Regions from separate parts of the Eubacterium limosum genome, predicted to be linked through region 1. Evidence: predicted binding sites of a transcription regulator. Region 1 holds the regulator's gene; the other holds the start of a gene.
The links. The regulator HrcA, encoded in region 1, represses chaperone genes, less so after heat shock. The targets are predictions, from matches to a motif close to TGTTAGCACTCNNNNNNNNNGAGTGCTAACA.
Positions count from the first base shown of each region.

Region 2: the regulator HrcA is predicted to act here: its motif matches at 10,684-10,714, upstream of htpG (molecular chaperone HtpG).

Region 1 covers NZ_CP019962.1:1,862,421-1,877,664, reverse strand. Annotated here, with positions in the region: gene B2M23_RS08685 (YhgE/Pip domain-containing protein) at 1-1,042, opposite strand, end outside; gene B2M23_RS08680 (hypothetical protein) at 1,300-1,548, shown strand; gene dhaS (dihydroxyacetone kinase transcriptional activator DhaS) at 1,545-2,111, opposite strand; gene dnaJ (molecular chaperone DnaJ) at 2,177-3,346, opposite strand; gene dnaK (molecular chaperone DnaK) at 3,477-5,312, opposite strand; gene grpE (nucleotide exchange factor GrpE) at 5,418-5,978, opposite strand; gene hrcA (heat-inducible transcriptional repressor HrcA) at 5,987-7,021, opposite strand; gene hemW (radical SAM family heme chaperone HemW) at 7,198-8,337, opposite strand; gene B2M23_RS08645 (tyrosine-protein phosphatase) at 8,457-9,425, shown strand; gene B2M23_RS08640 (helix-turn-helix transcriptional regulator) at 9,476-10,375, shown strand; gene B2M23_RS08635 (GyrI-like domain-containing protein) at 10,434-10,886, shown strand; gene B2M23_RS08630 (RNA polymerase sigma factor) at 10,868-11,509, opposite strand; gene B2M23_RS08625 (replicative helicase loader/inhibitor) at 11,493-12,065, opposite strand; gene B2M23_RS08620 (hypothetical protein) at 12,062-12,544, opposite strand; gene B2M23_RS08615 (hypothetical protein) at 12,534-13,064, opposite strand; gene B2M23_RS08610 (hypothetical protein) at 13,057-13,545, opposite strand; gene B2M23_RS08605 (hypothetical protein) at 13,871-14,215, opposite strand; gene B2M23_RS08600 (accessory gene regulator ArgB-like protein) at 14,324-14,908, opposite strand; gene B2M23_RS08595 (ABC transporter ATP-binding protein) at 15,075-15,244, opposite strand, start outside.
Region 2 covers NZ_CP019962.1:1,209,484-1,224,727, forward strand. Annotated here, with positions in the region: gene B2M23_RS05615 (glutamine synthetase III family protein) at 1-1,027, opposite strand, end outside; gene B2M23_RS05620 (class II glutamine amidotransferase) at 1,827-2,930, shown strand; gene B2M23_RS05625 (glutamate synthase-related protein) at 2,934-4,439, shown strand; gene B2M23_RS05635 (4Fe-4S dicluster domain-containing protein) at 4,778-5,236, shown strand; gene B2M23_RS05640 (NAD(P)/FAD-dependent oxidoreductase) at 5,229-6,467, shown strand; gene B2M23_RS05645 (GltB/FmdC/FwdC-like GXGXG domain-containing protein) at 6,479-7,201, shown strand; gene glnA (type I glutamate--ammonia ligase) at 7,213-8,511, shown strand; gene B2M23_RS05655 (ANTAR domain-containing response regulator) at 8,553-9,122, shown strand; gene rbr (rubrerythrin) at 9,207-9,806, shown strand; gene B2M23_RS05665 (transaldolase family protein) at 9,926-10,582, shown strand; gene htpG (molecular chaperone HtpG) at 10,742-12,652, shown strand; gene B2M23_RS05675 (TetR/AcrR family transcriptional regulator) at 12,729-13,409, opposite strand; gene B2M23_RS05680 (uroporphyrinogen decarboxylase family protein) at 13,610-14,767, shown strand; gene B2M23_RS21110 (hypothetical protein) at 14,779-14,925, shown strand; gene B2M23_RS05685 (MFS transporter) at 14,972-15,244, shown strand, end outside.

The DNA.
Region 1 (15,244 bases):
TGTCCAGACCTGTCATGCTGGCATTGACCTTCTGGCTCAGCAAATTCAGTCCGTCTGAAAGCTGGACAATCCCGTCGCTCAGTGAAGCAGCGCCCGCTGCAACCTGATCTGCGCCGGATTTAGCTTTCTGCTCACCCTGCTGATACTCCCTGACCTTTGTACTGAATTCGCCGGTTCCGGCAGCCAGGTCTCCTGCCCCCTGGTTCAGGGTACCTGTACCGCCCGCCAGTGCTGACGCGCCGTCTGCCAGGTCAGAGGTACCGTTTTTCAGCGCTGCTGTGCCATCGGCCAGGGTATTGGCACCGTCCTGCAGGCTCTGGGCGCCCTGAGCCAGACTGCGGGTACCATCGGCCAGGGCAGAGGCACCGTTCGCCAGGGCGCCCGCGCCGTCGTTCAGGGCTGACGCACCGCCTAAAAGGGTACCAGTGCCATTGGCCAGGGTGCCGGTGCCGTCACTCAGCGCTTTCGCGCCATCTCCCAGCTGTCCAAGACCATCCTGTAAAGTTTCCAGCTGTCCGGGCACCTCGTAAAGCTTCCCGCTGAGCTGGGCCACCAGCTCCTTGTCCACATTGGCCCGTGTTGATTTTTCAACCTCCAGCACTGCCTTGCTGAGAATCTGGCTGGCCAGATAATTCCTTTTTTCATTGGGTGAGTAATAAATTTCTGCCTCACGTTTGTTCTGGGTGCCGGCAGAGGCAATAGCGGAGGAGAAGTTCTCGGGTATACGAATCAGGGCGTAATACTGGCTGCCCTCTGTTCCCTTAACAGCGTCTTCCTCATCGGTTAACACGAATTTCAGGGTGCCGTCCTTTTCCAGCTCATCCCACATTTCCTTTCCGAGATTGCGCGATTTACCGTCAATGGCCGCACCTTTGTCCTGATTGACCACTGCCACCGGCAGGGTATCCAGCCTTGAGTACGGGTCCCAGAAGGCATCCAGATAGAAGAAACTGTACATAAGGGGAATAATGATCACGCCGAGGATCACGATCCAGGGCAGCCATTTTTTAAAAAACGATTTTTCTGACCTTTGTTTTTCCATTTTTTGATTGCTTCCTTTCTACTGCTTTACTGCGATTATAAGTTAATGGAGGATGTTATTGACATAATGTGAAAGTATAGCAAAAGATATCCTCCCTGTAACCCGACAAACCCCAGCCATTGTCCTGTTTTCATACAAAACAAAAAATCTGTCAGGTAGTCTGACAGATACGGTCTTTTGTCTATATTCAACCAGCCCCATGGCTGATATGCTTTAATTAAATATAAAATCAGTAGAAAAAACGAAAGGAACAGGCCATGAAATCCCTAGAGATCCGATTAAAAAACGCTGTGCTGGATGTAAAGCTTGACAATATCCTGAGAGGCATTACCAGATCGCCGGAGCGCTGCGCCCGCAATCTGGTCGACCTCGGTAAGAGCGTCTCTTCAAAAGAACTGACCCGTATCGAATACAGGCTGCTCTACAACGAGTTTTTAAGGCTGTGCACCTCCTCGGATATCGAGGGGACCAAAAAGAATTTTTTCAGGCATTTCACCCCAGACTAAAGCGCGCTTAAAAACCGCTTTACCGCCAGATTTTTACTGTCCAACACCAGATTTTCAAAACGCTCCTTTAAAAATTCCGGGCTTTCACGCATTCCCTCCTGCGCCCAGGCGACAATGATCCCCACTGTTCCGTAGGAAAAAAAAGAAGCAATAAAGTCCATGTCCTCAAGTTTGATTTCCTTTTCGCCACTGAGATTTGTGATAATCTCCTTAAACAGCTCCTTTGCCACCGAAAAGAGGTAGGCCTCAAACTCCTTCTGCCCCGAGGCTTTAAAGGCGTTGATGTAAAAATAATCCTCTTTCTTCATCTGCGTCAGCATCCTGTAGATACGGGAGCTCCAGTTCTCAAAGGTCAGCCCCTCCGTCATGACAGAAATGGCCTCATTATAATAAATCCAGTCCAGCAGCTCGTATTTGTCCTGGAAATGGTAGTAGAAGGTCTGCCTGTTCAGCCCGCAGCTTTTGGCGATATCTGAAATGGTGATCTTATCAAAGCTTTTAATGCGCATTAATCCCTTAAAACCGTCCGCAATGGCCTGTTTTGTTATCAATGATTCCGACATGGTTTCTCCTCCGTTATGCTGAAAAAACCGGTGCTGCAAAAGCATACACCGGTCATTTAAAAATTCTATTGAAAGGCATTCTTTACCTTGGACCAGAATTTTTTACCTTCCTGGTGATTGTCATTGCCTGTTTCTTTGTCAAAAGCTCTCAATAATTCTTTTTGTTTCTTATTCAGTTTGCGCGGTACCTCAACCCTGACAGTAATGTACTGGTCGCCGCGTCCGCGTCCGTTGACGTTCGGCACACCTTTGCCCTTGAGTCTGAAGACCTTGCCGGTCTGGGTGCCTTCTGGAACTTTCAGCTTGACCTTGCCGTCCACAGTCGGTACGACCAGCTCAGCGCCCAGGGCTGCCTGCGCAAAGGTCACAGGGATTTCCAGGTATACATCGTCCTCCTCACGCTTGAAGATCGGGTCTTCCTTCACGCTGATATAAACAAAAAGGTCGCCCTTTCCGCCGCCGCGCGCGCCGGTGTTGCCCTCGCCGCGAAGCGGAAGGATGGAGCCGTTGTCCACGCCTGCAGGAATCTTGATGTTGATGGTCCGTTCCTTTTCCTGGATGCCGGAACCGTGGCAGGTATGACATGGGTCGTCGATGATTTCGCCCTCGCCGTGGCACTTGTCACAGACCGTGGTCTGCTGGATGGTGCCAAAGGGGGTCTGCTGACGGATATAGATCTGCCCGGAGCCACCGCACTTGTCACAGGTATGGGCTTCACTGCCCGGTTCAGCGCCGGAGCCATGACAGGTCGGACATTCTTCCTGACGCTTGATTTTAATCTTCTTTTCGGTTCCAAAAACGGCTTCTTTAAATGAAAGATTAATGTTAATTTTCATATCTGAGCCGCGGCTTGGACCACGGCGTCCGCCGCCGCCTCCTCCAAAACCGCCAAAGCCGCCAAAACCGCCGCCTCCGCCGAAGGAGCTGAAAATATCGCTGAAAATATCTTCAAAGCCGCCTCCGCCGAAACCGCCGTAGGAAGCGCCGCCTCCGCCGCCAAAGCCGCCTTCCATGCCCGCGTGACCGTATTGGTCATAGGTCGCACGCTTGGTTTCGTCACTTAAGACCTCGTAGGCTTCGTTGGCTTCCTTGAATTTTTCTTCAGCCTCTTTATCGCCCGGGTTCTTATCCGGGTGATACTTCATGGCCATCTTACGATAGGCCTTTTTTATTTCATCTGCGCTGGCGCTTTTTTCAACGCCCAGCACCTCATAGTAATCTCTTTTTTCACTCATGCTTCTATTCACCTCGCCTCATATTGTAACCTAAAAGGCCCAGCCTGTAAAGAATCATTATTAAAGATGGCAGCCATTACAGCTGCCATCTCCTAAAGTCTATCTTATTGTCGGGCTCACAGCGGACGTCTTACTTGTCGTCGTCGCTGACTTCTTCGTATTCAGCTTCTACGACGTCATCGTCGCCCTTCTGGTCAGCAGACTGCTGTTCTGCGGTCTGTTCCTGAGCGGTCTGTTCGTACATTTTCTGAGCGATCGGATATAAAGCTTCGTTTAATTCTTCGATGGCTTTATTGATTGCCTCAACGTCTTCGCCTTCACCTGCGGTCTTAACCTTATCAATGGCGGCGGTTACCTTGCTCTTTTCATCGTCGGTAATCTTGCCTTCCATGTCCTTCAGAGACTGTTCTGCCTGGTAAGCAGTGGAGTCTGCGTTGTTCTTGGCTTCGATCAGGTCTTTTGCTTTTTTATCTTCAGCTGCGTGCTGTTCAGCTTCTTTTACAGCCTTGTCGATATCATCTTCACTCATGTTGGTGGTCGATTTGATCACAACATTCTGAGATTTGCCGGTGCCTAAGTCCTTGGCAGATACGTTGACAATACCGTTGGCGTCAATATCAAAGGTAACTTCGATCTGTGGAATACCACGTCTTGCAGCCGGGATACCGGTTAACTGGAAACGGCCCAGAGTCTTGTTGCCAGAAGCCATTTCACGTTCACCCTGTAATACATGGATATCTACAGCGGTCTGGTTGTCAGCAGCGGTAGAGAATACCTGGCTCTTCTTGGTCGGGATTGTGGTGTTACGTTCGATCAGTTTTGTGAATACGCCGCCCAGGGTTTCGATCCCTAAGGAAAGCGGGGTAACATCGAGTAACAGTACATCGTTGACTTCGCCGGCCAGTACACCACCCTGGATAGCGGCGCCGATGGCAACACATTCGTCAGGGTTAATGCCTTTGTAGGCATCTTCGCCGGTTAAGTTCTTAACAGCATCCTGTACTGCTGGGATTCTTGTGGAACCACCAACCAGGATCACCTTGTTCAGTTCGTTTTTGCCAAGGCCTGCGTCGCTCATCGCTTTTGAGACAGGTCCTTCGGTTTCTCTTACAAGACCAGAGGTTAATTCGTCGAATTTCGCTCTTGTCAGGGAGAGTTCCAGATGCTGCGGTCCTTCTGCGGTTGCAGTGATAAATGGCAGGTTAATGTCCGATTTCATAACGCTGGAGAGTTCAATTTTAGCTTTTTCAGCAGCTTCTTTCAAACGCTGTAACGCCATTTTATCAGATTTCAGGTCGATGCCGTGGGATTTTTTGAATTCTTCAGCCATCCAGTCAATGACCTTGTTGTCAAAGTCGTCGCCGCCCAGGTTGTTGTTACCGTTGGTCGCCTTAACTTCAAAAACGCCGTCGCCTAATTCCAGGATGGATACGTCGAAGGTACCGCCGCCAAGGTCATAAACCATAATTTTCTGATTGTCTGCCTTGTCAAGACCATAAGCCAGTGAAGCAGCGGTTGGTTCGTTGATGATACGCAGTACATCTAAACCGGCAATTTTACCGGCGTCCTTGGTTGCCTGTCTCTGAGCATCGCTGAAGTATGCAGGTACAGTGATAACAGCTTTGGTAACTGTTTCGCCAAGGTAAGCTTCTGCGTCTGATTTTAATTTCTGCAGGATCATTGCAGAGATTTCCTGCGGTGTATAGCTCTTATCGTCGATGGTTACCTTATAGTCGGTCCCCATGTGTCTCTTGATGGAAGCAACTGTACGGTCCGGATTGGTGACAGCCTGACGTTTAGCCACCTGGCCGACCAGTCTTTCACCGTCTTTAGTGAATGCGACAACGGACGGCGTTGTACGGTTCCCTTCTGCATTTGGGATAACAACCGGTTCGCCACCTTCCAAAACAGCTACGCAAGAGTTTGTAGTACCTAAGTCAATACCAATAATTTTTTCTTTACCCATAATATATGTCCTCCTATTGATTCGAAAGTTTGTTTTCCAGATTTAATTGCCGACCGGATGGCCGGACTTTGCGTCGTTTCCAAAACGCCGACGCCATGCGTTTTTTTACTTCTGATTAACCTTAACCATTGCGGGTCTTATGACCTTGTCCTTAAAAGTGTAGCCCTTCTGGAAAACCTCCAGAACAACCTGATCATCTTTTTCAGGATCTTCTCCAACGGCAACACCGTGGTGGAAGTTCGGATCAAAGGCGGTGCCCACACAGTCAATTTCCTGCAGACCCTCCTCGTTCAGAACACCAATTAACTGCTTGAAAACCATCTGAACACCCTCGCGGTATTTGTCCGTATTGTCATCATCGGCTGCCGCTTCGGCGCGGTCCAGGTTGTCAAGCACTGGTAAAAGCTTTGTGACAAAGCCTTCAAGAGCAAACTGGTAAATGTCGGTCTTTTCCTTCTGCGTTCTTTTTTTATAGTTTTCAAAATCCGCCTGAAGGCGCATAAGACGCTCCATCGCTGCTTCCTCTGCCTTGGCCGCTTCATTTACCGATTTTTCAACATCCTCTACAGCTTCCTCAGCTGTCTGTTCTTCTGTTGTCTGTTCCTCTGTAGCTTCTTCCTTAACGGTTTCGTCTACGTTTTGTTCCATCTTTTCTTCCTTAGCCATTTAACCACCTATTTCATTAATAATTTTGTTAAGTTTGTGTTCAGTTCATTTCTTATATAATCAAGAACCGAGGAAACATTATCATAATTCATCCTCGTTGGTCCTATGACCCCAAAAGCGCCTACGGTCTTTCCTTCCAGCTCGTAGGTTGTTGTAATAATACTGAATTCCTTCAGGTTCTCATTATCATTTTCATCCCCGATGCTGATGTTAATCACCTGACTGGTGTCATCACTTGACAGAATACCCGCCAGCAGCGGTTTCTCCTCGATCACATTGACCAGGTGACGGATTTTTTCCACATCACTGAATTCAGGATAATTGAAAAGATTCGTCAGACCCATGGAATGGATGTCTGAAGCCTCTTCCATCAAAGTATCCCTTAATACCGGAAGAATTTCCCGGAGTAAATTGCTTTCATCCGGAGACAATTCCTGAATCTGATCGACTAGCTCCATGTTAATTTCCTGGAAGGAAATATTTTTGAGGAAACTGTTTAAGACATTACTCAGTTTCAGGGCCAAAGTGGTGTCAATTTCCTGCGAAAGGGTCATTTCAATGTTCTTTGCCATCCCTTCATAGGTGACCACAATGAGTAAAACACGTTCCTTTATTAAAGGAACAATCTGTACGTGCTTGCAGTTAAAGCAGGAAACCCGCGGCGACAGCACCACAGAGGTGTAGTTGGTCAGCTGGGACAGCACCTTTGCCGTGTGGTTCATGGTGTTATCCAGCTCCCTTGTTATTTTTAGATACCCATTATGGATGTCATTTCTCACAACCTTAGCTAATTTTTGGATTTGCATGATCTCATCGACATAATAGCGGTATGCCAGCTGAGTCGGAATTCTTCCAGATGAGGTGTGCGGCTGCATTAAAAAGCCCAGGTCTTCGAGATCAGCCATTTCGTTCCGGATGGTCGCAGGGCTGATGCCAAGGTTATAACGCTTTGACAAGGTCCGGGACCCTACCGGTTCGGCGGTATTGATGTAATCCTTAATGATTACCTCCAATATCTTCTTCTTTCTCTCTTTCAAGTCCATTTTATTCACCTCTTTATTAGCACTCGTTACATGTGAGTGCTAATATCTTGACTATAATATACCACCGGGGTCTTACTTTGTCAATAGATTTCTATAAGATAAATGTCAAGTTTTTAAGATTTAAACATTATTTAAGCAAGACCGTCCACAGCGTATTCCACCGCAGCAGACCCGTCCTAAACAAAAGCTACAAACACCTGATTCGCCAGGTCCTGCCCCTTTGGGGTAAGCCGGATAACCTGATCCTCACGCGTGAGAAGTCCCGCCTTCACAAGGTTTTCGATTTCCTCAAAATCCTCAAAAAAACTACTGCCAAACAGCTCCCGGTAATCCGCATCATCCACCCCGCACATGCGCCGCAGTCCCAGGAACATAAAGTCGCCCTTTTTCTCCTGGGCGTCCAAAATGTGCGTCTCGAGCACCGGGGCTTTTCCCTGCGTGACCAGAGCGCAGTAGTCTTCCATATCCATCACATTGGTTCGGCGCTCTTCCTTATAATAGGAGGCTGCCCCCAGTCCAAAGCCCACATAGGGCTTCATCACCCAGTACAGGCTGTTGTGACGGCTTTCCCAGCCTTTCCTCGCAAAGTTCGATATCTCATACTGCTCAAAGCCGTTCTCAGCCAGACCGTCAATGATAGTGTGCTGCATCTGCCTTTCCAGCGCCTCGTCCGGCAGCAGCAGTTTCCCCTGGCGGTACAGCGTGTCAAAGGCTGTTCCCTCCTCGATTTTCAGACTGTAGCAGGAAATATGCTTAATGGAAGCAAGGGCAGTGAGACGGTCAATATCCTGCCGTACATCCTCCAGGGTCTGCCCCGGCAGGCCAAACATCAAATCCGCTGAGATATTCTCAAATCCCGCGCTTCCCAGCAGATCCAGAGACGTCTTAAAATCCGCGTAGGTGTGGATACGGCCCAGAGCCTTCAGCCCCCTGTCGCTTGTGGTCTGGAGGCCCATACTCACACGGTTAAGGCCCATGTTTCGGTAAGCCCGGCATTTCGCATCGGTCAGGGTTCCGGGGTTCGCCTCAATGGTCGCCTCAATGGCCTCTTCAGGCAGCTCAAAGCACTCCCGGATACAGTCCATGACCCGTCCGATATAATCGGCTGCCACATAAGAGGGCGTGCCCCCGCCAAAATAAACCGTGCCCGCGGGCACTCTTCCCTGCTCAGCCGCGAAGGCCTTTATCTCAAGGCAGACCGCCTCAAAATAACGCCCAGTCTCCGCCTCACCAAGACCCGCCCATGAGGGAAAATCACAGTAGCGGCACTTCTGCCGGCAGAAGGGGACATGCACATAAATTCCGACATTTTCCATTAAAACGCTCCTTTTTATAAAATATGCTGAAAAAACAAATTGTCACCGGGACAAATTTAAGTCTTTATGTTACAATATATTCTATATAATAAAGTAGAAAGAGTCAAAGGAGTGAACATATGAAAAAATTTGTAGGCATTGGGGCGCTTATTGCCGCGGCTGCCGCAGTCCCATATCTGATTCATAAAAAACGTCAGAAAAAGCTTCAGGCAGAAGATTTTAACCAGACCGAGAGCCTTCCGCTTCCGGAAAAAAATCCCTGGGAAACCGATTTTAAGGACGAAGACCATCTGATCTTCTGTGACGAGTCCAACCTGGGCAAGCGGCTGATCCAGCTGGAAAATTCCATCAATATCCGCGATATCGGCGGCTATACCGGCCTGGACGGACGCAAGACAAAATGGCGCAAGGTGATCCGCAGCGAAGAGCTGGCGCACCTTTCCGATAAGGATGTGGAATACTTTGAGGAGCTTGGACTCAAGCATGTCTTTGACTTCAGAGACGCGCCCAAAGCCAAAGCCCTGCCAGACAAGCTGCCCTCCACCGCAGATTACAAAAACATTCCGGTGCTCAAAAATATCCCCTTCAGCCACAACGAGATCAACTTTACAGCGCCTGACGGCATCGATCAGTTCATGCGCAAGATCTACGGCTACCAGGTCGAAAACGCCGCGCCGCTCTACGCAGAAATCCTCAAGGTCATGACCGACCCCAACCAATACCCCATCCTGTACCACTGCACCAACGGAAAGGACCGCACCGGCTTCATGACTGCCCTCATCCTGCTGATCTGCGGTGTGCCGGAGGAAACCATTATCTCGGATTACTCCCTGACCAACCTGACCTTTGATGAAGCCTTCGAGATTCTCGGCACCATCATGGCCGATGAAATGAACGAGGCCAAGGGTATTTCCAAAGACCAGCTCAAAGATTTCTTTGGCGTCAAGCCCGAATGGCTGAAGATTCAGCTGAACTACATCAAGGAAAACTACGAAAATGTCGACGCTTACCTGCTTGATAAAACCGATCTGACAAAAGAAGATCTGGATAAAATCCGCGAAAACATGCTGGAAGCGCCAAGCGTATAAAAAACAAAACGGACGGCAGATCTGCCGTCCATTTTAATTGGAGAAACATTATGCAGACCCATCGCCTGTTCGAAATTATCTACCTGCTTCTGGACAAGGGGCAGATGACCGCCAGCGAGCTGGCAAGCCATTTTGAGGTCTCTGTCCGCACCATTTACCGGGACATTGACCGCCTGAGCATTAGCGGCGTCCCCATTTACACCAACGTGGGAAAAAACGGCGGTATCGCCCTCATGGACGGCTACACCCTGGATAAGTCCATTCTGAGCGACGCTGAGCAGAATGAAATCCTCATGGCCCTTCAAAGCCTTAAAGCCGTCGAGTACCCTGACCCTGACGGCCTGCTCACCAAGCTGGGAACTTTTTTTAAAAAGAACCAGCAAAGCTGGATCGAGGTGGACTTTACGGGCTGGGGCGGCTCCATACAGGACCGGGAGCGCTCAGAGGAGCTCAAAAACGCCATTCTCAACCGGCGCACCATCCACTTTTCCTACTGGAGCGCCGACGGGAAGAAAAGCCAGCGCACCGCTGATCCCATCAAGCTGCTGTTCAAAGGCCACAACTGGTATCTTCAGGCCTACTGCCATACGAGACAGGACTACCGCGTGTTCAAGCTGTTCCGCATCCAGGATCTGCAGGTTCTGGGGGACACCTTTGAGCCCTATCCCGCCGTCCCCTTTACCGAAACAGCTAAAACCGTCATGACCCCGCTCCACTTCACCATCCTTAAAAACCGGGCCTACCGGGTTTACGACGAGTTCGCCGGTGCCCAGGTCACCCCGCTGCCCGGGGGCGATTTTGACGTGCGCACCTGTCTGCCTGTGGACAACTGGCTCATAGGCTACCTTCTTTCCTTTGGCGGCGACCTGATCCTCCATTCCCCCAAACCCCTCTGCGCCACCCTGAAAGAGGAGCTTGAAAAAGCTCTGGCCCATTACGCCCAATTCTGACACACCCTGTCATATTTCATCTGCTATACTGGTTCTATCATAAGAAAAGAGGTATAACATGCATTACGAAATAACAGAACTGAGCCCAAGAACCATCACCGGCATTACCGCCCGCAATAATAACTTCTCGCCAGGCTCCGCCGAAGTCATCGGCGGCCTCTGGCAGCAGCTGTACAACGGGGTATATTTGGGCATACCCGACAAGGTCAACAGCCGGACCATCGCCCTTTACAACCACTACGAAAGTGACGAAAAAGGCGATTATGACATTACCGTCGGCTGTGAAACAGCCCCCAGCGCACCTCTGCCCCAGGGACTATCTGTCCAGACCATCCCCGGTGGCAGATACGCCCGTTTCCGCGTTCAGGGCGACGTACAGTCCGCCGTCACAGATTTCTGGCAGGCTTTGTGGCAGCTTCCGCTTGACCGTCGCTTTGAGGCCGATTTCGAGGAGTACACTGGCACTGATCCGCAGAACATGACCATTGATATTTATATCAGTCTCAGATAATCCTCCTCCCCGAGCAGTTCCCGCTTCACCCTGTCCAGCGCACGGCTGCACTGTTTATGGACAGTGGAGCGGCTCTTCCCCCTTTCCCTGGCAATCTCGGCGTAGGTGATACCTTCCATGAAATGCCGGCAGACCGCCTCATAGGTTTTCTGCTCCATCTTTTCTCGCATCACCTCCAGCACCTTCTGCGTCATACAGCCTCTGATGGCCAGCTCCTCCGTATTCTCCTCAGACGGAAGCTGGTTCTTTTTCACGCACTCCCCTCTCTGGACTCCGGATGTTTTTTCATCCATCGAATAGACAAACCGCCTTTTCTCAAGTCCAATGCGCCAAATCCGGTTTGAAATCATAAACCGCAGACGGTTTTTAAGGTAATACCGGAAATACACATGCCGGTACTTTTCCGTATCAAAATCCTCAATGGCCTCCAATATCTGCAAGCAGGCCTCCTGGTACATTTCCTCCCGCTCCTCTTTATCATAAAAGGACCGGTAAACCATGCTGTAAGCCATGGGCTTGAAAAGATTGACCACTGCCAGCTTCATGTCCTTGTCGCCCCGCTTAGCCATCTCGATAAAGCGGAGGATCTCAGCCTGGTTATCCTGCTCATTCACCACTTGCATTTTCATCCCTCCTCTGCTCAGGCGGCAGGGTTTTCTGAGCGGCCAGCTCCCCGATCATGCCGCGCACACTTTCCGGAAGCTCCTCAAGGGCGCGTTTACGCCCCCGGCAGGCCCGGTAGCTGCGCATGAAATTGGACTGAATGACCGAGTGGAAGGTGCCCGCCTCCATCAATGCCCACTCCCGGAGGCTGGCCGGAGAGCCCACAATGCCGCGGATATCCTCCGGCAGCTTGTCGAATTCCTCCTCGGCGTACCAGGCCGAATTTTTAACCGCCCTGGAAAGCTGGTTCCAGGCCTCCATTTCCGAGAGCTCACGCGGCGCGGTGAGCAGCCTCAGCTTGTCCAGAACCATGCCCACAGAGGGCGGAAAACCCTTAGTGTCACTGGCGATAAAGGCCCGTACCGCACCGGATACCAGTCTGTACTCATACTCCTCAAACATCCCCTGCCAGAGGTTGACCACAGTTTTCAGGTCCTCCTCCGACTGGTTATTGTAATAATAGGGATAGGCTGCCTTGATGACAGCCATAATTTTCAGTGTTTCGTTTCGGTTCACATTTCCTCCTCATCGCTTAACATTTTTAAAAAAGGATTGGTGGTTTCCTTTTGTCTCTTTTTGTCTGGTTTGTTTTGTTTATAGAATGCGGTACTGCCGCCTGTCCCACTGCCCGCACCGCCGCCTGTACTCCTGCTTGTACTACTGCCTGTACTGCTGTCTTTACTGCCGCGCGCCTCCCGGACCCGCAGGGATACCGGATAAATGTGATATTTTGCCGGTATCACGCCAGACGAGCCGGGCAGGTAGTCAATGAGCTCCCTCTCTTTAAGCACCTTCCGCGCCTTATGGATTCCACTGTCCGAAAGCCCCGAAAAAGCCTGCAGCGTCATATTCGGCGCTGTAAACCAGCTCTTCCAGCCACAGAGGTTATTGATCATCATGAGCCCGTGCCACAGGGATATCTGCCCGGAGGCCAGAGGCCTCAGCAGCAGATAATCCCGCATGGCGTTGAGCTCCGCCAGGTAGTTAAGCCCCATTCTCCACCTGCTCCAGCATCTCCTCCAGCTTTTGGCATCGGCGGTGCTGATCGATCAGCACGCGGGCCAGTGTCCCGGCCTCACAGCCGTATTCCTCGGCTGGAACCGGTTCACTCCCCTCCTCATAGTGGTAAAGGATGGAGGTCTTTGCGTCCCCCTTATGCAGCATTTCCAGGGCGTGTACCTTTCGTTCAAACTGCTCCTTCGCCCATTCCATTTTCACATCGTCCTTTATAAACAGCAGCAGACCGCGCAGCCCCTGCATGTTCACCATCCACATGTGGCGGTGCCTTCCCCCAAAATACACCCGGCGCTTGCACTTGCTCCCCGGAGCGATGAGCCCGGCCAGCTTGCTGGCTGAGGTCTGGCCGAGCAGAGGCAGGATCGGGCTCAGCGCCAGCCATATCTCTGGCTCTCCGCCGTAATACATCGGCGGGTCAATGACCGCCGGTATTGTCTCAAGGCCCGGCAGCCAGAGCGCATCATAGCAGGTTGTGTCTGTAATGGTAAACTTATGCATAGCACTGTCTCCCCCAGGCCACAGCCTTTTCCTCTAACAGCTCAAACATGATGGCTACGCCCTCCGAATCCGCTTCTTTTCCCAGCAGCGCTGCCAGGCGATGAATCCCCTCGATGTCCGCCGTGGGCAGAAATTCGAGCAGCCCCAGCCTGTCCGGCGCCGCCGCAATACGCATGGTCACGCCCAGCGCATCGCCGTGCTCTGCGATAAAAGCGTCAATACCTTCTCGCTTTCCCATAAGCGCCGCTGCCTCGCGGATATTGTAGTAGGGGGTGGCGCCCGTACCATACACCACCGTCACAGGCTGCTCCGGCGACTTGCCCAGAAACAGCGTGCGGTTATAATATGCCCTTAATAATTCCTCCCGGTTCATCTGCAAATCCATGAGCTCCATGCAGAACAGCTGGTCCAGTGTAGATATAACCGGCTGATCCTTCAGCTCCTCGGGTGTGACTACCATTCTGTTTATTTTATTGTTCATTTAATCGTTCCTTTCGGAACACCGGTGTCCTTTGTTTTTCAAGCTTGTAGGTGTATTATACCGGGCGCTGGCCAATGCCGCAAACCGCGGGTTGGCCGCGTAAACCAGCAAAAAAGGGTAAAATATGGCTTTTTCGGCTGTATATCGGATATTATTTTGCACTTATGGGACAAACACACACCTTTTTCATCTTTTTTCCAGCGCAGCCGCCACCTGCCACGCCTCCTCCAGCTTGCGCCTTATGGTGGCATCCCGGTGCAGATGGCGCACGATCATGCCGTTTTTAAGCTCCAGGCATTTCGCCTCCTTTACAGGCCCGGGGCCGTTAATTAATTAAATCCAAATTTACCCAGCTATAGGCATACTTCTCCCCGGCTTTGGTCGATTTGGTCTTAATCTGGACAAAGGTACATTTTGGGCCGCGGTACATGGGCAGAAGCTGGCTGCCCGGCAGAAGCGCCCTCGCCGCCTTTTCTGCCGCCGCTGTGCTCACGATATCCCATTCCTCCAGCCATTTTATAAAGGTTGCCTTACTCCGGTAGAACTCCAGCCCCCGCCAGTCCTCAAACCAGACCCGAAGGCCATCCCCGGCTTCCGGGTCGGTAAAAACCTCCACCCAGGCTATACGGGTTTTATCTTTAAGCACTGCATACAAATCTTTTTTATTCATAATAACTCCTTCTCTCTTTATTTAGAGCAAAAAAATAACAGAAAGCAAAAGCTCTCTGTTGGCGGGTGTCAAGCATTATCCCAGTCTCAATATTTAGTTAGGGCGGGCTTAATCCCGCTTTCTCTTTTGATACAGCGCCGCCAGGGACGACAGCGCAACCGTCAGAAGCCCCAGGGCCGCTCCAGCCGGCGCCGCGTTCCAAGGCGCCAAGTACCAGCCCGTCATGATCAGAGCTGTTAAAACAACCACGGTCAGCTTTGCCAGACGGCTCAGGCGCGCGCGCTCCGCCCCGGTCAGCGGCTTGTTCTCATGGGCCACCGGCGCTGTGAGCACAATGACGGGTATACCGATGATTAAGGCCCCCAGAATAACCGGCAGATAGTAAAGCGGCGGCAGAAAAATGATCACTGCCAGAAACACCAAAAAAATGACCGTAAAGCTCAGGATACAGAAAAAATGTGAGGACGCGTGATACCCTCCCGCGGACTGCCGGAGCACCAGAAAGGCCAAAACAAAACCCACGCCACCCCACACCTGCCCGGTGAGGCATATTAAAAGCACCACCACCGCCAGATTGACGACCGCGGACAGCAGGAGCTCAAAGCTGTAAATATAAACCTCCCGGTCCTCAGCGTCAATGATGCGGTGGTGGATGAAGGTGGACGTTAGTTTTTGGGATAGGTTGTGGATCATGGGGGGGCCTCCTACTTTTTTACTGTAATTTAGTGCCAGAGATTCTGCTTTAGCTTTTCTAAGGAGTGTCAAGCAGTCTGGCAAGGATCTTCAATCTTCGAGCTAAATTTTGAATTTTTGATGAAGTCGGTGTTTTGCCAGGGAGCATTGTTAGTTGGCTTTCTCTTCATTTACTCTTCATATAAAAATTATAATTATCATACTCATAGACTTGATCACATAGAATGTCCATGTCTTCTTTATTGTGGCTTGTCATCACTAGAGTTCCCCCCTTTTTTATAAATTTTTTTAAAATTTCCCGAACGATTACAACGCTTCTTTTGTCTAATCCATTTG
Region 2 (15,244 bases), 650 kb from region 1:
GGTTTTCACCGGTGTCTGTGCTTAAAGCCCAGTTATTGTGTTTACCGGAGCCGTTGACGCCGGCAAAGGGCTTTTCATGAAGCAGGCATTGCAGGTCGTGTCTGAAAGCTACCCTCTGCAGGGTTTCCATGATCAGCTGGTTGTTGTCAGTAGCCAGGTTGGAGGTTGAGAAAACAGGCGCCAGCTCATGTTGCGCAGGAGCAACCTCATTGTGGCGGGTTTTTGAAGGAATGCCAAGCTCCCATAATTCACGGTCAACATCGCGCATGAAGTGGCAGACACGTCCGCGGATACGGCCAAAGTAGTGGTCTTCTTTTTCCTGTCCTTTGGGGGCTTTTGAACCGAATAAGGTTCTGCCGGTGAGGATCAGGTCCTTACGTTTTTTATACATATCTCTTTCAATCAGGAAATATTCCTGCTCAGCGCCGACAGTGGTTGTAACCTTTTTAACATCCGTTTTGCCAAAGAGTCTGAGAATACGGATGGCCTCGTCACTGATGACCTTCATGGATCTTAAAAGCGGTGTTTTTTTATCCAGAATTTCACCGGAGTAGGAAATAAAGGTGGTTGGAATATAGAGTGTTGTTCCTTTCACAAAAGCAAAGGAGGTCGGGTCCCACGCGGTGTAGCCTCTGGCTTCAAAGGTTGCGCGAAGGCCGCCGGAAGGGAAAGAGGAAGCATCCGGTTCACCCTTGATCAGTTCTTTACCGGAGAATTCCATGATGACCTTGCCTTCTTCAGTTGGGCTGATAAAAGCGTCGTGCTTTTCTGCGGTGATACCAGTCATTGGCTGGAACCAGTGCGTGAAGTGGGTAGCGCCCTGTTCTAAAGCCCAGTCCTTCATGGCGTTTGCAACCACCTCGGCCACATTTTCATCAAGAGGGGTGTCCTCTTTAATGGTACTCATCATGGACTTGTAAATGTGCTTTGGCAGACGCTTACGCATTACCGTAATATTAAACACTTTTGAACCGAAAAGATCAATAACGTCATTCTTACAATCTTTTACTTCTAACTCTTCAGACATAACAGCCTCCTAAATATAGATAATATGATTTTATTTTTCCTGCGTATGATAATAATACATGGGGTCAATTATAATGTAAAGGGAAAGATTAACCGGACAGAGGAAAGGGAGATTCCTCTGCGCGGTCATCGTTCCATGAGGGGAGCGGAAAAATTGAGGCGTTTCTCCGCCGATTAATTAAGGTATCCTGAGGAACTTATAAACAGTTCGTTTTAAGGAAGCATTCGTTGTCGATAAAAATAGATGCAACTGCCTGTGGAAGAAAGATACCGTCATTAATTTTTTGAACTCAAGTGATGAAGATAATAAAAAAAGGCGCTATTAAAAGTGCGAAAACACTCTCAACAGCACCATTGCTATCTTCAATTGCGGAATGTTGTTTCCGCGTTTCTCTCAAGTTGTGATGTCATTATAGACCAATTCCAGAGGCTTGTAAAGGGGTTTTTAAAGAAAAACGCGCTGAAACGGTTATCAAGATTACAATAAATTTACAAAAGCATATTGTATACATTTTGCAATCCTTATCAATCCTTTTTTGATTGAACTTGTATACAATCTATGGTATAAATAATAAAAATAAATAAGTACTCGATTAAGAACAATGGCGTTCGAACCGTACAGGATCAAAACAGACTGTGTATGCACAGATGGATAACACTGGCGTTGTCCAATCTGGCACATGCGAGTTCAAAATAAGATTTTTGAAGTTTTGGTCAGGGCTTGGTTCGTCATGTTCTTTTTTTATTGTTTTATTCAGAGACAATGCAGTATTCAATTTATGTAAAAGAAGGAGAGAGCTATGTTAAAAAAAGAAGGACAGATCAGAATCCCAAGCGGTTGTGCGATCTCGGGGATCATACATAAAAAGGGAAAGCCCGTGATTAACGGCAGCCAGATTGTGGATTCCATCGCAGTGATGCACGATCGTTCCAACGGTCTGGGCGGCGGCTTTGCAGGATATGGGATTTACCCGGAATACGCAGACTCTTATGCCTTTCATGTCTTTTATGACGACTTTAAGGCCAGACAGGAAACGGAGCGCTATTTGGATAAATACTTTGACGTGGTCAATCTGAGCCGGATACCAGTGCGTAAAAATAAAAATATCAAAGACGAGCCTCTGATATGGCGTTACTTTGTCGATCCGATCTTCACCAAAATACAGGAGGAGAAGGGAGAAATTGATGAAGAAAAATTCATTGTTGATACGGTATTCTATATCAATACTTACATCGACGGCGCCTATATCTTTTCAAGCGGAAAGAACATGGGCGTTTTTAAAGCGGTTGGGTTTCCTGAGGATGTCGGTGATTTTTACAAGCTTGAGGAATATGACGGCTACTGCTGGACCGCGCACGGGCGATACCCGACCAATACGCCGGGCTGGTGGGGAGGCGCTCATCCCTTTGCTCTTCTGGATTACTCCATTGTCCATAACGGGGAAATTTCCTCCTACGATGCAAACCGGCGTTTTATTGAGATGTTTGATTATAAATGCACTCTCTTGACCGATACCGAGGTTATCACCTATATTATTGATTTTCTAAACCGAAAGCAAGGCTTTGATTTTGAGGACATCGCCAGCATCATTGCCGCGCCTTTCTGGGAAGAAATCGAAAAGATGCAGCCAGAAAGGGCCAGACGCTTTAAAACGCTGCGCAACACCTTTGCCAGTTTGCTGATAACCGGCCCCTTTTCAATTATGTGTGGCTTTACCGATGGATTAATGGCTTTGAACGACCGGCTGAAGCTGCGTTCGATGGTGGCTGGAGAAAAGGACGATGTGGTTTATATCGCCAGTGAGGAGAGCGCGATCCGCGCAGTATGTCCGGATGTAGGTAATATCTGGGCGCCAAAGGGCGGTGAACCCATCATTGTCCGAGTGAATCGTGAAGGAGAATAAACAATGGGAATCAATTATATTTATCCGCAATATGAAATTGTCAGAAATCCAAACCGCTGTATCAAATGCCGTGTCTGTGAAAGGCAGTGCTCCAACGATGTGCACAGCTACGATGAGGAGCTGGATGTTATGAAGGCAGACGAAACCGGCTGCGTGGACTGCCAGCGCTGTGTGAGTATGTGCCCGACACGCGCCCTTAAGATTGTCAAGACCGACAACCAGCTCAAGGAAAATTACAACTGGAAACAGAGTACCATCGAGGAGGTTTATCGTCAGGCTGGCAGCGGCGGCGTCCTGCTGTCCTCCATGGGAAACCCAAACGAATACCCGGTATACTGGGATAAAATGCTCATCAACGCCAGCCAGGTAACCAATCCGTCCATCGACCCGCTGCGTGAACCCATGGAAACCAAAGTATTCCTGGGTAAAAAGCCTGGTCAGCTGGAGATGGATAAAGAAGGAAATATTATTTCTGAGATTCCACCACAGATTGAGCTGGAGCTGCCCATTATGTTTTCGGCCATGTCCTATGGCTCTATCAGTGAAAATGCCCATAAATCCCTTGCCCGCGCGGCAGCGGAGCTTGGAACCTGCTACAATACCGGTGAGGGCGGTTTGAACAAGGGCCTGTATCCGTACGGCCGCAATACCATTGTTCAGGTAGCTTCAGGCCGCTTTGGCGTGCATGAGGATTACCTGATGGCCGGCGCGGCCATTGAAATTAAAATGGGACAAGGGGCAAAGCCCGGGATCGGCGGTCATCTGCCGGGCAAGAAAATTGGGGAGAAGGTGTCAAAAACACGCATGATTCCAGAAGGGGCCGATGCGATTTCGCCGGCGCCGCATCATGATATTTATTCTATTGAAGATCTGAGGCAGTTGATTTTTTCCTTAAAAGAAGCCACTGGCTATACCAAGCCGGTGATTGTCAAAATCGCCGCGGTCCACAATGTGGCGGCCATTGCCTCGGGGATCGCGCGCTCTGGCGCGGACATTATTGCCATTGATGGCTTTAGAGGCGGTACCGGCGCAGCGCCGACCCGTATCCGTGACAATGTCGGAATTCCCATTGAGCTTGCGCTGGCATCTGTGGACCAGCGCCTCCGGGATGAGCAGATCCGCAATGATATCTCCATTGTTGTCGGCGGCAGCATCCGCAGCTCCGCCGACGTGGTCAAGGCCATTGCCCTTGGCGCAGACGCCTGCTATATTGGCACAGCCGCCCTTCTGGCGCTCGGCTGTCATTTATGCCGCCACTGCCAGAGCGGCCGCTGCAACTGGGGGATCGCCACTCAGCGTGAGGATCTTGTAAAACGGCTGAATCCGGAAATTGGCGCAGAACGTCTCACGAACCTCATGCGCGCCTGGAATCATGAAATCCAGGAAATGATGGGCGGTATGGGCATTAACTCCATCGAATCCCTGAAAGGAAACCGTCTGATGCTGCGCGGTATTGGCCTTTCCGATAAGGAATTGGAAATATTAGGAATAAAACATGCGGGGGAATGACGCCGAGTCCAATTTCTGGAAGAAATTGGCAGCGAGTGAAAAGCGAACCGGCAGATGAGCGGACGAGCGATAACGAGGCAAATACAGATGTTGAAGAAGCAATCCTTTATAAAGAGGAAGAGGCTTCTGAAAACATCTGTAAGCCGAGTCCAATTTCTGGAAGAAATTGGCAGCGAGTGAAAAGCGAACCGGCAGGTGAGCGGACGAGCGCATGAGGCTAACGTCTTGTTTGAAAAAGCCTTCCGAAGGAAAAATCAAGGCTTTTTCAAATAAAGACGCGGTCGTGAGAAGCGATAAACAAAGGTTTATTGAGAACAAAACCGAGGAGAAAATAAACAATGAAACGAGTATATGTAAATGAAGAATGGTGCCTGGGCTGTCACCTTTGCGAATATCAGTGCGCTTTTGCAAACTCCGGTGAGGAGGATATGTTCAAGGCCTTTAATAAAAAAGAAAAACCATTGCCGCGCATCCGTGTGGAGGATGGTGTGGAAAACGGAGAGGAAATCCATTTTGCGGTTTCCTGCCGCCACTGCAAGACACCCTACTGCGTCAAGGGCTGCATAACCGGCGCTTTATCGATCGGGGAAGACGGTGTGATCAAAATCGACGGTACACGCTGTGTGGGCTGCCGTACCTGTATTGCCATGTGCCCATACGGGTGTCTGGTGGTCGGTCACACGAAAACCATGCTGAAATGTGAACTGTGCACGGAAAATGGCGGTGAGCCAGCCTGTGTTAAAAACTGTCCGAACCGTGCCATTGTTTTTGAAGAAAGAGGTGCTGTCAATGAATAAGACAAAGTATTTGATCATCGGAAATTCCGCCGGAGCCATCGGTGGTGTCACGGGTATCCGCAGAGAAGACATGGACGGCAGCATTACGATTATCAGCGCGGAAAAACACCATACCTATTCAAGACCATTGATCTCCTACTGGCTGGAGGGTAAGGTTTCTCAGGAGAAAATGATTTACCGGGATGAGGATTTTTATGAAAAAAACGCCTGTGAGGTAATACTTGGCACAAAGGCAGAGCGTATTGATGTTCAAAAGAAGCAGGTATACCTGGCAGGCGGCGGGTCTGTCGCCTATGAAAAGCTCTTAGTCGCAACGGGCTCTGTTCCCTTTGTGCCGCCGATCAAGGGCAAGGAAACGGCTAAAAATACCTTTACCTTTACAACCATGGATGACGCGGCTGGCGTGGGTGAGATTCTGGATAAAAATTCTAAAGTCGTCATTTTAGGCGCAGGGCTCATTGGCCTGAAGGCAGCTGAAGCGGTTGTGGGACAGTGCGCGGGTGTGACGGTAGTAGATCTGGCAGACCGGGTGCTGCCCAGTGTTCTGGATACAGAAAGCGCTGAGATTATCGAGGCACATCTGACCAGCCAGGGAATGGTTTTAAAGCTGGAAACCAGTATTACTGAAATCGGCGATATGGAAGTTACACTGAGTGACGGCGAGCTTCTCCTTTATGACATTCTCATTCTGGCGGTGGGAACAAGACCGGAGATGTCACTGGTTGAGCAGGCTGGCGGAAAGGTGGAACGTGGGATTGTGACCGATGATCACCAGCAGACCAGCCTGAAGGATATTTACGCGGCTGGAGACTGCACGCAGAGCTATGATATTACCTCACAGACGGCTAAAAACATGGCGATTCTTCCAAACGCTTATCTGCAGGGTGAGGTGGCAGGACAAAATATGGCCGGTGGCAGCGCGGTGTATGAAAAGGCCTTTCCCGTAAATTCTATGGGGCTTCTGGGCCTGTATATGCTGACGGCAGGCAGCTGCATCGGCGAATCCATCACCGTCAAAACCGATGAAAGCTATAAAAAGTTTTATACAAAGGACGGCGTTTTAAAGGGCTATATCATCATTGGCAACTGTGATCGCGGCGGTATTTATACCGATATGATCCGCGAACAGATCCCGCTGGAGACAGTGGATATGGAAATGCTGATAAAAGAGCCGGGCCTGATGGCTTTTAACCCAGGAGAACGATATGCGAAGCTCAGCGCAGAGCATTAGGAGGAACAAGGATGATCATTGAAGCAGGAAAAAAATATTATACAGAGCTGAACCGTGAGGTAAAGGCAGCAGAGGATCGTGAGATTACCATCAAGGGTGTTCTGGGCCAGCGCTATATCGGTACCGGCGTTAAGAATAAGGATATTACCGTTTACGGCACACCGGGAAACGCCATGGGCGCATATCTCAGCGGAACGAATATCACCGTTTACGGCAACGTGCAGGATGCAGTGGGAGACACCATGGATAACGGCGATATCGTGGTCTACGGAAACGGTGGCGATACCCTGGGCTATGGAATGCGCGGCGGCAGTATCTACATCCGCGATAACGGAGGCTACCGCGTAGGTATTCATATGAAAGCTTATATGGAGCACCAGCCTGTGGTGGTGATCGGTGGTAAGGTCGGGTCTTTTTTGGGCGAGTATCAGGCCGGCGGAACCATTGTGGTTCTGGGGATTGGCGTAGACGGCGCTTTTCCGGCAGGCGGTTACTGCGGCACTGGCATGCACGGCGGTGCGATGTATATCCGCAGCGATGTACCGCCGACAGAGCTGGCACCGCAGGTAGTAGCAGAGCTGTGTACGCCTGCAATGCTGGAGCCGGCCATGGCCTGTATTGAGAACTACTGTCATTATTTTGACGCTGATATTAAGGAGATTTTGGCAAAATCCTTTTATAAATTGACACCAGGTGCCAACAATCCTTATAATGATTTATATACAGCGTATTAAGGAGAGAGAAAATGAATTTTGGCAAAAAAACACTCGATGCTGTCAGCTATATCGAGGAAAATGATATTAAATTTATCCGGATGCAGTTCTGTGATATTTATGGACAGAGCAAAAATATTGCCATATCCAACGAGCAGATCGAGCGTGCCATCCTCTATGGTGTGCCCTTTGACGCCAATTCTGTGGCAGGCTATCTGGACGCGGATCATTCTGACCTGATCCTGCACCCAGACCTGTCCACGCTTCAGATTCTGCCCTGGCGGCCACAGCAGGGAAAGGTCGCCAGAATTCTCTGTGATGTGAAATACCCGGACGGTACGAATTTTGAAGGAGACAGCCGTTATATATTGAAGGAGCAGATGAAAAAAGCCGAGAAGCTGGGCTACCGCTTTAACGTGGGCGCAGAATGCGAATTTTTTCTGTTCCGCCTGGGTGAAAACGGAGAGCCGACCAGAGAGCCGGTTGACAGCGCTGGCTATTTTGACCTGGCCCCCTTTGACCGGGGCGAAAATACACGGCGGGAGATTATCCTGACACTGGAGGAAATGGGCTTTGAAATCGAAAGCTCTCATCATGAATCGGCCCGGGGACAGCACGAAATCGACTTTAAATACAGCGGCGCCCTGGAGTCGGCAGACAATATTATGACCTTTAAAACAGTGGTCAAAACCATTGCCCAGCGCAACGGCCTGCATGCTACCTTTATGCCAAAGCCCCTCAACGGGCAGCCAGGCAGCGGCATGCACATTAATATGTCTCTTATGAAAGACAGCGAAAATGTCTTTACCAGCGATTTTGGCGGGCTGACCGATGAAGCCAGATGGTTTGCCGCCGGTGTGCTCGCGCATATCCGTGGGATCAGCGCTGTATCCAATCCGTTGGTCAATTCCTACAAGCGCCTGATGGATGGCTATGAGGCGCCTCAGACTGTCAGCTGGGGCTATGGGTCCCGGTCGCCGCTTATCCGTATTCCGGCCGCTGTGGGCGATTACTGCCGTATGGAACTCAGAAGCCCGGACCCTGCCTGCAATCCCTATCTCACCTTTGCGCTGATTCTGGCAGCCGGCCTTGAGGGAATTGAAAAGAAACTGCCTCTGATGGACCCGCTGGGGGAAGCACCCGCAAAGCTTCAAAAGCTGCCCATGACATTAAGGGAGGCGCTGGGAGAAATGGAAAAGGACACCTTGGTAGCAGAAGTTCTCGGCGAGAAAACAGCACAGAAATATATTCAGCTCAAAAGCTGGGAGTGGAGACAATACATCGGAATGGTCCACGAGTGGGAAATCGACCGTTATTTTTCAACCTTCTAATTTAGGAAAAACAAAAACCTGAAGGAAGGGGGGATGAAATAATGAGTAATGTGTTGTTGGTATGCAGGCAGAATGAGATAACAAAAGCACTGACAGAGATCATGCGGGGCATGGAATTTAGTATGATCGACGCAGTGCCCTCCGGCAGTGAAGGCCGAAGGCGCCTTCAGGAAATTGAGTATGATATGGTCATTATCAATACCCCCCTGGGCGATGAATTTGGTATAGAACTGGCCCTTGATACGATCGAAAAGTATCTGATCGGTGTTGTGCTTATCGTGAAAAACGAGCTGGTAGACCATGTGGAGGCCAAGCTGATGGACACGACGGCTTTCGTGGTGTCTAAGCCCATCAACCGCCAGCTTTTGACCCAGAACATCAAGTTTGTACTGAACTCAAAGGCAAAAATGCAGCGCCTTAAGGAACAGAACGAAAAACTGCAGAAAAAAATGGATGATATTAAGATCATTTACCGGGCCAAGCTGTGCCTGATGGGCTACCTGGACATGACCGAGGAACAGGCTCATCGTTACATCCAGAAGCAGGCCATGGACATGCGGATATCGCCCCGGCAGGTTGCCGAAAACCTTATACGGACCTATGAGCGTTAAAAAGATTTAAAGAACCTGTTTATTCCTCCGGAATAAGTGTATAAATACTAACAGAACGTCTTGTTTCAAGGAGGAATAAACAAAATGGGTAAATTAAAAGGAACGAAAACACTGGAAAATCTGATGAAGGCATTTGCAGGTGAAAGCCAGGCCCGCAACCGCTATACTTTTTTTGCGTCAAAAGCTAAAAAGGAAGGCTATGTTCAGATCCAGAACATTTTCCTGGAAACAGCAGCCAATGAAAAAGAACATGCGGAAATGTTCTATAAATACATCGTGGAAAATGAAGGTCTGGACGGAGAAGCCATGATGGTTGGTATTACTGCGGAATATCCTGTCAGCCTGAGCGACGACACCCGCACCAATCTGATCAACGCCGCTGCCGGCGAACGTGAAGAATGGAGCGACCTGTACAATAACTTTGGAAAAACCGCTGAAGAAGAAGGCTTTAAAGATATTGCGGCTACCTTCAAATATATTGTAGAGGTTGAAAAGGCCCACGAAGCCCGCTATTTAAAATTAGCTGAAAACATTGAAAAGGAACGTGTCTTCAAACGCTCAGAATCCGTTAAATGGAAATGCGGCAACTGCGGCTATATCAGTGAAGGCAAGGAAGCGCCAAAGGTTTGCCCGGCCTGTAAGCACGGCAGAGAATACTTTGAATTATTTGTGGAAGCTTATTAAAAAGTCATTTAGGACGAACCAGGCTCCGGAGATCAGAGAAACTGACTCCGGAGCTTTTTTTGAAAAATTTTAAGACAGTTTTGTTATAATCGTTGGACAAAATAAAGGGAGGAATAAAAATGTTTTTAGATACAGCCAATATTGAGGAAATCAGAAAGGCCATGAGAACCGGCGTTTTTAAAGGGGTTACCACCAATCCGACCATTCTTCTTAACGAGCGGACCCCCAGAGCGGAAAAGGTGCGCGAAATTCTGGAGGAAGGAGTGCCTTTTATCTACGTGCAGACCATCGGCGAAACAGTAGAGGAGCGTCTGGAGGACTGTGAGACCATTCTGGCTCTCGACGGCGAGGGGCGAATCGGCCTTAAAATACCAATGGATATTGCAGGACTGGAGGTGGTAAAGCAGATACGCGAAAAATATCCGGACTGTAAGATTCTGGGAACAGCCGTTTACTCTGCGGACCAGGGGATATTTGCCGCGCTGGCAGGCTGCAACAGTATTGCGCCTTATATAAACCGCATGTCCAACAATGACCTGGACCCTTACAAGGCGGTTTCTGTCATTCGCGATTTTATTAATGAGCGCCAGCTGAACTGTGAGATTCTGGGCGCAAGCTTTAAGAATACCAATCAGGTTATACAGACCCTGGCCTCCGGCGCCCATTCAGTCACCATCCCCTACAATATCTTTGAAAAGATGATGAATAAAGAGCTGGCAGTTTCGGCCATCGAAACCTTTAACAGGCATGGCGAGATGCTGAAGGAAAAATATTAAATCAAAGCTGCAGCACCGTAGAGGTGCTGCTTTTGTCATTAAGATTATTTAAATTTTTCTTCAAAAGATCTTGATTTTTTTATCAGAATGATCTATAGTATTGTTAGCACTCGGAGATAACGAGTGCTAACAATAACGAAACGAAAGTGAGTGGAGATTATGGCTAAAAAGCAATTCCAGGCAGAATCCAAACGCCTGCTGGATTTAATGATTCATTCGATTTATACAAACAAAGAGATTTTTTTAAGAGAGATTATCTCAAACGCAAGTGACGCGATTGACAAGCGTTACTTTAAAAATATGTCGGAGGGTGGCAGCGGTCTCTCAAGAGATGACTACGCGATCCACATTATTCCGGATAAGGAAGCTGGAACCCTGACCATTACCGATAATGGTATCGGGATGACCCAGGAAGAGCTGGAAGAAAATCTTGGTATTATCGCCAACAGCGGCTCTCTGGAATTTAAGTCTGAGCATGAAGCTCAGGAAGATATTGATATCATCGGCCAGTTTGGTGTCGGTTTTTATTCTGCCTTTATGGTCAGTAAGGACATCAAGGTCCGTACAAAGGCAGACGGCAGTGACACTGCCTATGAATGGGAATCCGAAGGTGCGGAAGGCTATACCATTGAAGTATGTGACAAAGAAGAAGTCGGGACTGAAATTATTCTGACACTCATGGACGACACAGAGGATGAAAAATACAGCCAGTATCTGGAAGAATACCGACTCAGAGAGTTGATCAAACGCTATTCCGACTATATCCGTTATCCCATTAAAATGGAAGTGGAAAAGAGTACCCTGATCGAGGCTTCAGAGGAAGAGAAGGCCAAAGAGGATTACGAACCGCAGTACGATACCTACCTGGAAGAAGAAACCCTCAACAGCATGGTACCGCTGTGGAAAAAGAATAAAAGTGAAGTCACCGATGAGGATTATAACAATTTTTACAAGGAAAAATACTATGACTATACCGATCCTGCCAAGGTTATCGCAACCCATGTAGAAGGTGTGTGCACCTACGATGCGCTGCTGTTTATCCCGTCGAATGTCCCGTATAATTACTTTTCTAAGGAATTTAAAAAAGGCCTGCAGCTGTACTCCAGCGGCGTTCTGATTATGGATAAATGTGAGGATCTTCTGCCAGACTATTTTGGCTTTGTCAGAGGTCTGGTCGATTCACAGGATCTGTCACTGAACATTTCCAGAGAAATGCTTCAGCAGGACCGTCAGGTCATGGCCATTGCTAAACGTATTGAAAAGAAAATCACCTCTGAGCTTATGGACATGCAGAAAAAAGATCGTGAAAAATATGATGAATTCTATAAAAATTTCGGTCTGCCGCTCAAATTTGGCATGTACGAAAGCTACGGCATGAACGCCGATAAGCTCAAGGATCTGGTTATGTTCTACAGCTCCAGCGAAAAGAAAGCCGTCACCTTTGCAGAATACGTCGGCAGAATGAAAGAAGACCAGAAATATATTTACTATGCCTGCGGTGATTCCATTGAAAAGATCGGAAAGATGCCGCAGATTGAGCTGCTTTTAGACCAGGGCTACGAAGTCCTTTACTGTACTGACGATGTGGACGAATTTGCGCTTAAGAGTCTCATGAAATATGATGAAAAAGAATTCCGCTCCGCTTCCGATGATGATCTGGGGATCGAACAGTCCGAAGAGGCCAAAAAAGAATCTGAAGCCAAAAATGAAGAAAATAAAGATTTAATGACCGCCATCAAGGATGCCCTGGACGGCAAGGTAAATGCTGTCAAGCTGTCCACAAGACTGAAAAGTCATCCGGTATGCTTCTCAACAGAGGGGATATCCTTAGAAATGGAAAAAGTTCTAAACGCACAGCCCATGGGCGGTGATGTCAAAGCCGACAAGGTTCTTGAAATCAATGGGAGTCATCCGGTATTTGACGCCATGAAAAAAGCTTATGACGACAAAAATAACGATAAGCTGAAAAAATACGCCAACCTGCTTTATGATCAGGCCATGCTCATTGAAGGCATGACCATTGAAGATCCGGTAGAGTTCGCAAGATCTATTTGTGAACTGATGGTATAACGCTGATCGGAAAACATAATAATTTAAAAGCCCCATTCTTGTGGAGAATGGGGCTTTTGTATTTTTTGATAAATGCCTACGGCGTTTCATCGAGAGAATGAAAATCATCTTCAAAATGAATGTTGTCAAGATCAATATAGCGCATAAGCTTATTGCAGTGCTTTATATTCTTATCAATAATCTCAGGAGTAACGCCAGCCAACCGGACGGAAATGGTTGATAAAAAGTCGGTAAAATCTATGGAAATTTCCTTGTTGGGGGAGTTGTAGATATCCTGATAAAGCGCTTTTCGAGCGCCATATTCAGCGACGGTCAGTTTTCTGAACATTTGTGGCTGTATGTCGAGATCGAACTCCAGAATAATGGCAGACATGGAGCTGCGAATATAATTATGGGTCGCATCCAGGTAAAGCTCTTTTTCACGGAGAAGACTATATAGTTCTGAGGCCGCGGGGGTCTCAAAAATTTTAATGAAAAAAATACGATTAAATAATATGTGCATTTGGAACTGGTTCTCGATCATAAAGCCAAGCTTTTTGTTTAGAAAACGGCGAATATAAAGAATAAAGTCGTGAAATATCTGACCGACAATTTCTTCTTTTTTGAAATAATAATTCACCAGTCCAACCGAAACACCAGCTTTTTCAGCGATTAACGCAATTGTTGTTTTACGGTAGCCTAGTTCTAGGAAAAGTGCTTTTGCTGTATATAAAATGTTTTCTCTTTGTCCATCGTCTGTATTTTTGTATGTATCCATTGGCCATCCTCTAAAATGTTTTGTGGTTATTCATTATACTATATTATTTTCAAAAGTACACGTGAAATTTAGTATTCACCAATAGGAAAAATAGTAAAAAAATAAAATAAACAAAAAAACATTGACAGGAAAACGAGTTCATTGTATTATACTGAATATAGAATTGAATATTCAGTTTAAAATTCAGTCAGGAGGGGTACATGGTGAATAAAAACGTGGATCAGTTGTATGAAGAAAGAGAAAAGAGGTATATTCAGGCCGTCGATTTAGAACAGCCGGACAGGGTTCCTCATGAAACGCGGTTTGGTGAGTATTGGGCGATTAATTACGCTGGCTATCCTATTAAGGGAAGCGCGGTAGATCCAAAGATAATGGGAGAGGCAATGGAGAAAATCGCGCAGGATTTTGCGACAGACACATGCCCGTCATTGTTTTCAAGAAATCCGTTGTTTTACAAATCATTGAAATCAATCAATTTTACTGAAAGTAAAACTGGAATTATGCAGCATCCAGAAGTCAGCTGTATGGACCGTTCAGAGTATGATGCTTTTATTAAAAATCCATTTGGGTTTATTGTGGATAAGATTTTACCGAGAGTCTACAAAGCTTTGGATTCAGAGGGGGCTGGTTATGGGATGTCACTTGTCCGCGCGATGAATATACAGACCGACATGACAACCCCGATTTTGATGGAGGCGGGACGTGTCAGTAAGAAATATGGTCTTCCTCTGACAGGCGCAGGACTGGTTGAAGCGCCAATGGATTATATTTCGGATATGATTCGCGGGTTTTCAGAAATTACAATGGATATTCGGAGGTGCCCGGAAAAAGTTGCGGCAGCAGCCGAAGCCGTATTGCCGCTGATGGACCGGTTAGCAGCCCAGCTGCCTGCGGTAAAGGGGAAGCTCATCAGCATTCCGCTTCATATGCCTGTTTTTATGCGGGAAAAAGATTTTGCAAAGCTTTGGTGGCCGACTTTTAAAGAAATGGTAGAGCGCATGGCGGCAAGAGGGCAATATATGCGTATTTATTTTGAAGGTGACTGGACGCGCTATTATGACTATCTTCAGGATCTGCCAAAGGGGCATATCCTTGGAGCCTTTGAATATATGGACCCGCAGCTGGCTAAAGACAAGCTGGGTAAGACCATGTGTATTACAGCCGGTTATGATGTGTCATTGCTTCAGTATGGTACAAAAGAAAAAGTCCTTGATGAAGCGAAAAAATTGATGGATGTTCTGGCGCCGGGCGGAGGTTATATATTTACCGTTGCCAAAGGCATTACCTATCCAAATGACGGAACACCGGAAAATGTAAGGGCGCTGTATGAATTTGTAGAATCCTACGGAAAATATTAGGAGGGAAGGCAATGGACGAAAATACAAAATATCTGGCAACCTGGAAAGAATACTGTGAACAAAATGAAATTGACTATGAGGAAAACAGCTATCTCGAGCCATACTGGCAGGTGGCACAGGAGAAGCTGTTTGGATTTGTCATTAAACTGTTAATATGAATGAACGGATTTTATACGCTATGATAGGCAAGATGAGGAGATCGAGATGAAAAAATTAAGTAATTACATAAAATTTTCATATGGCTTTGCAGATTTATGCTTTATTTTTATGGTTACATTTTCAAATACTTACTATCTGGTTTTTTTTACAGAGGTATTGAAAATTTCTCCAGTTCAGGCAGGGGTTATCATGACCTTTGGCCGTATTTTGGACACGATCAGTGTTCCGATACTTGGACCAATTATTGAAAAAAGTAATTTTAAATGGGGGCGCTACCGTTCATGGATACTCATTGGTTCGTTCTTTATACTTCTTTTC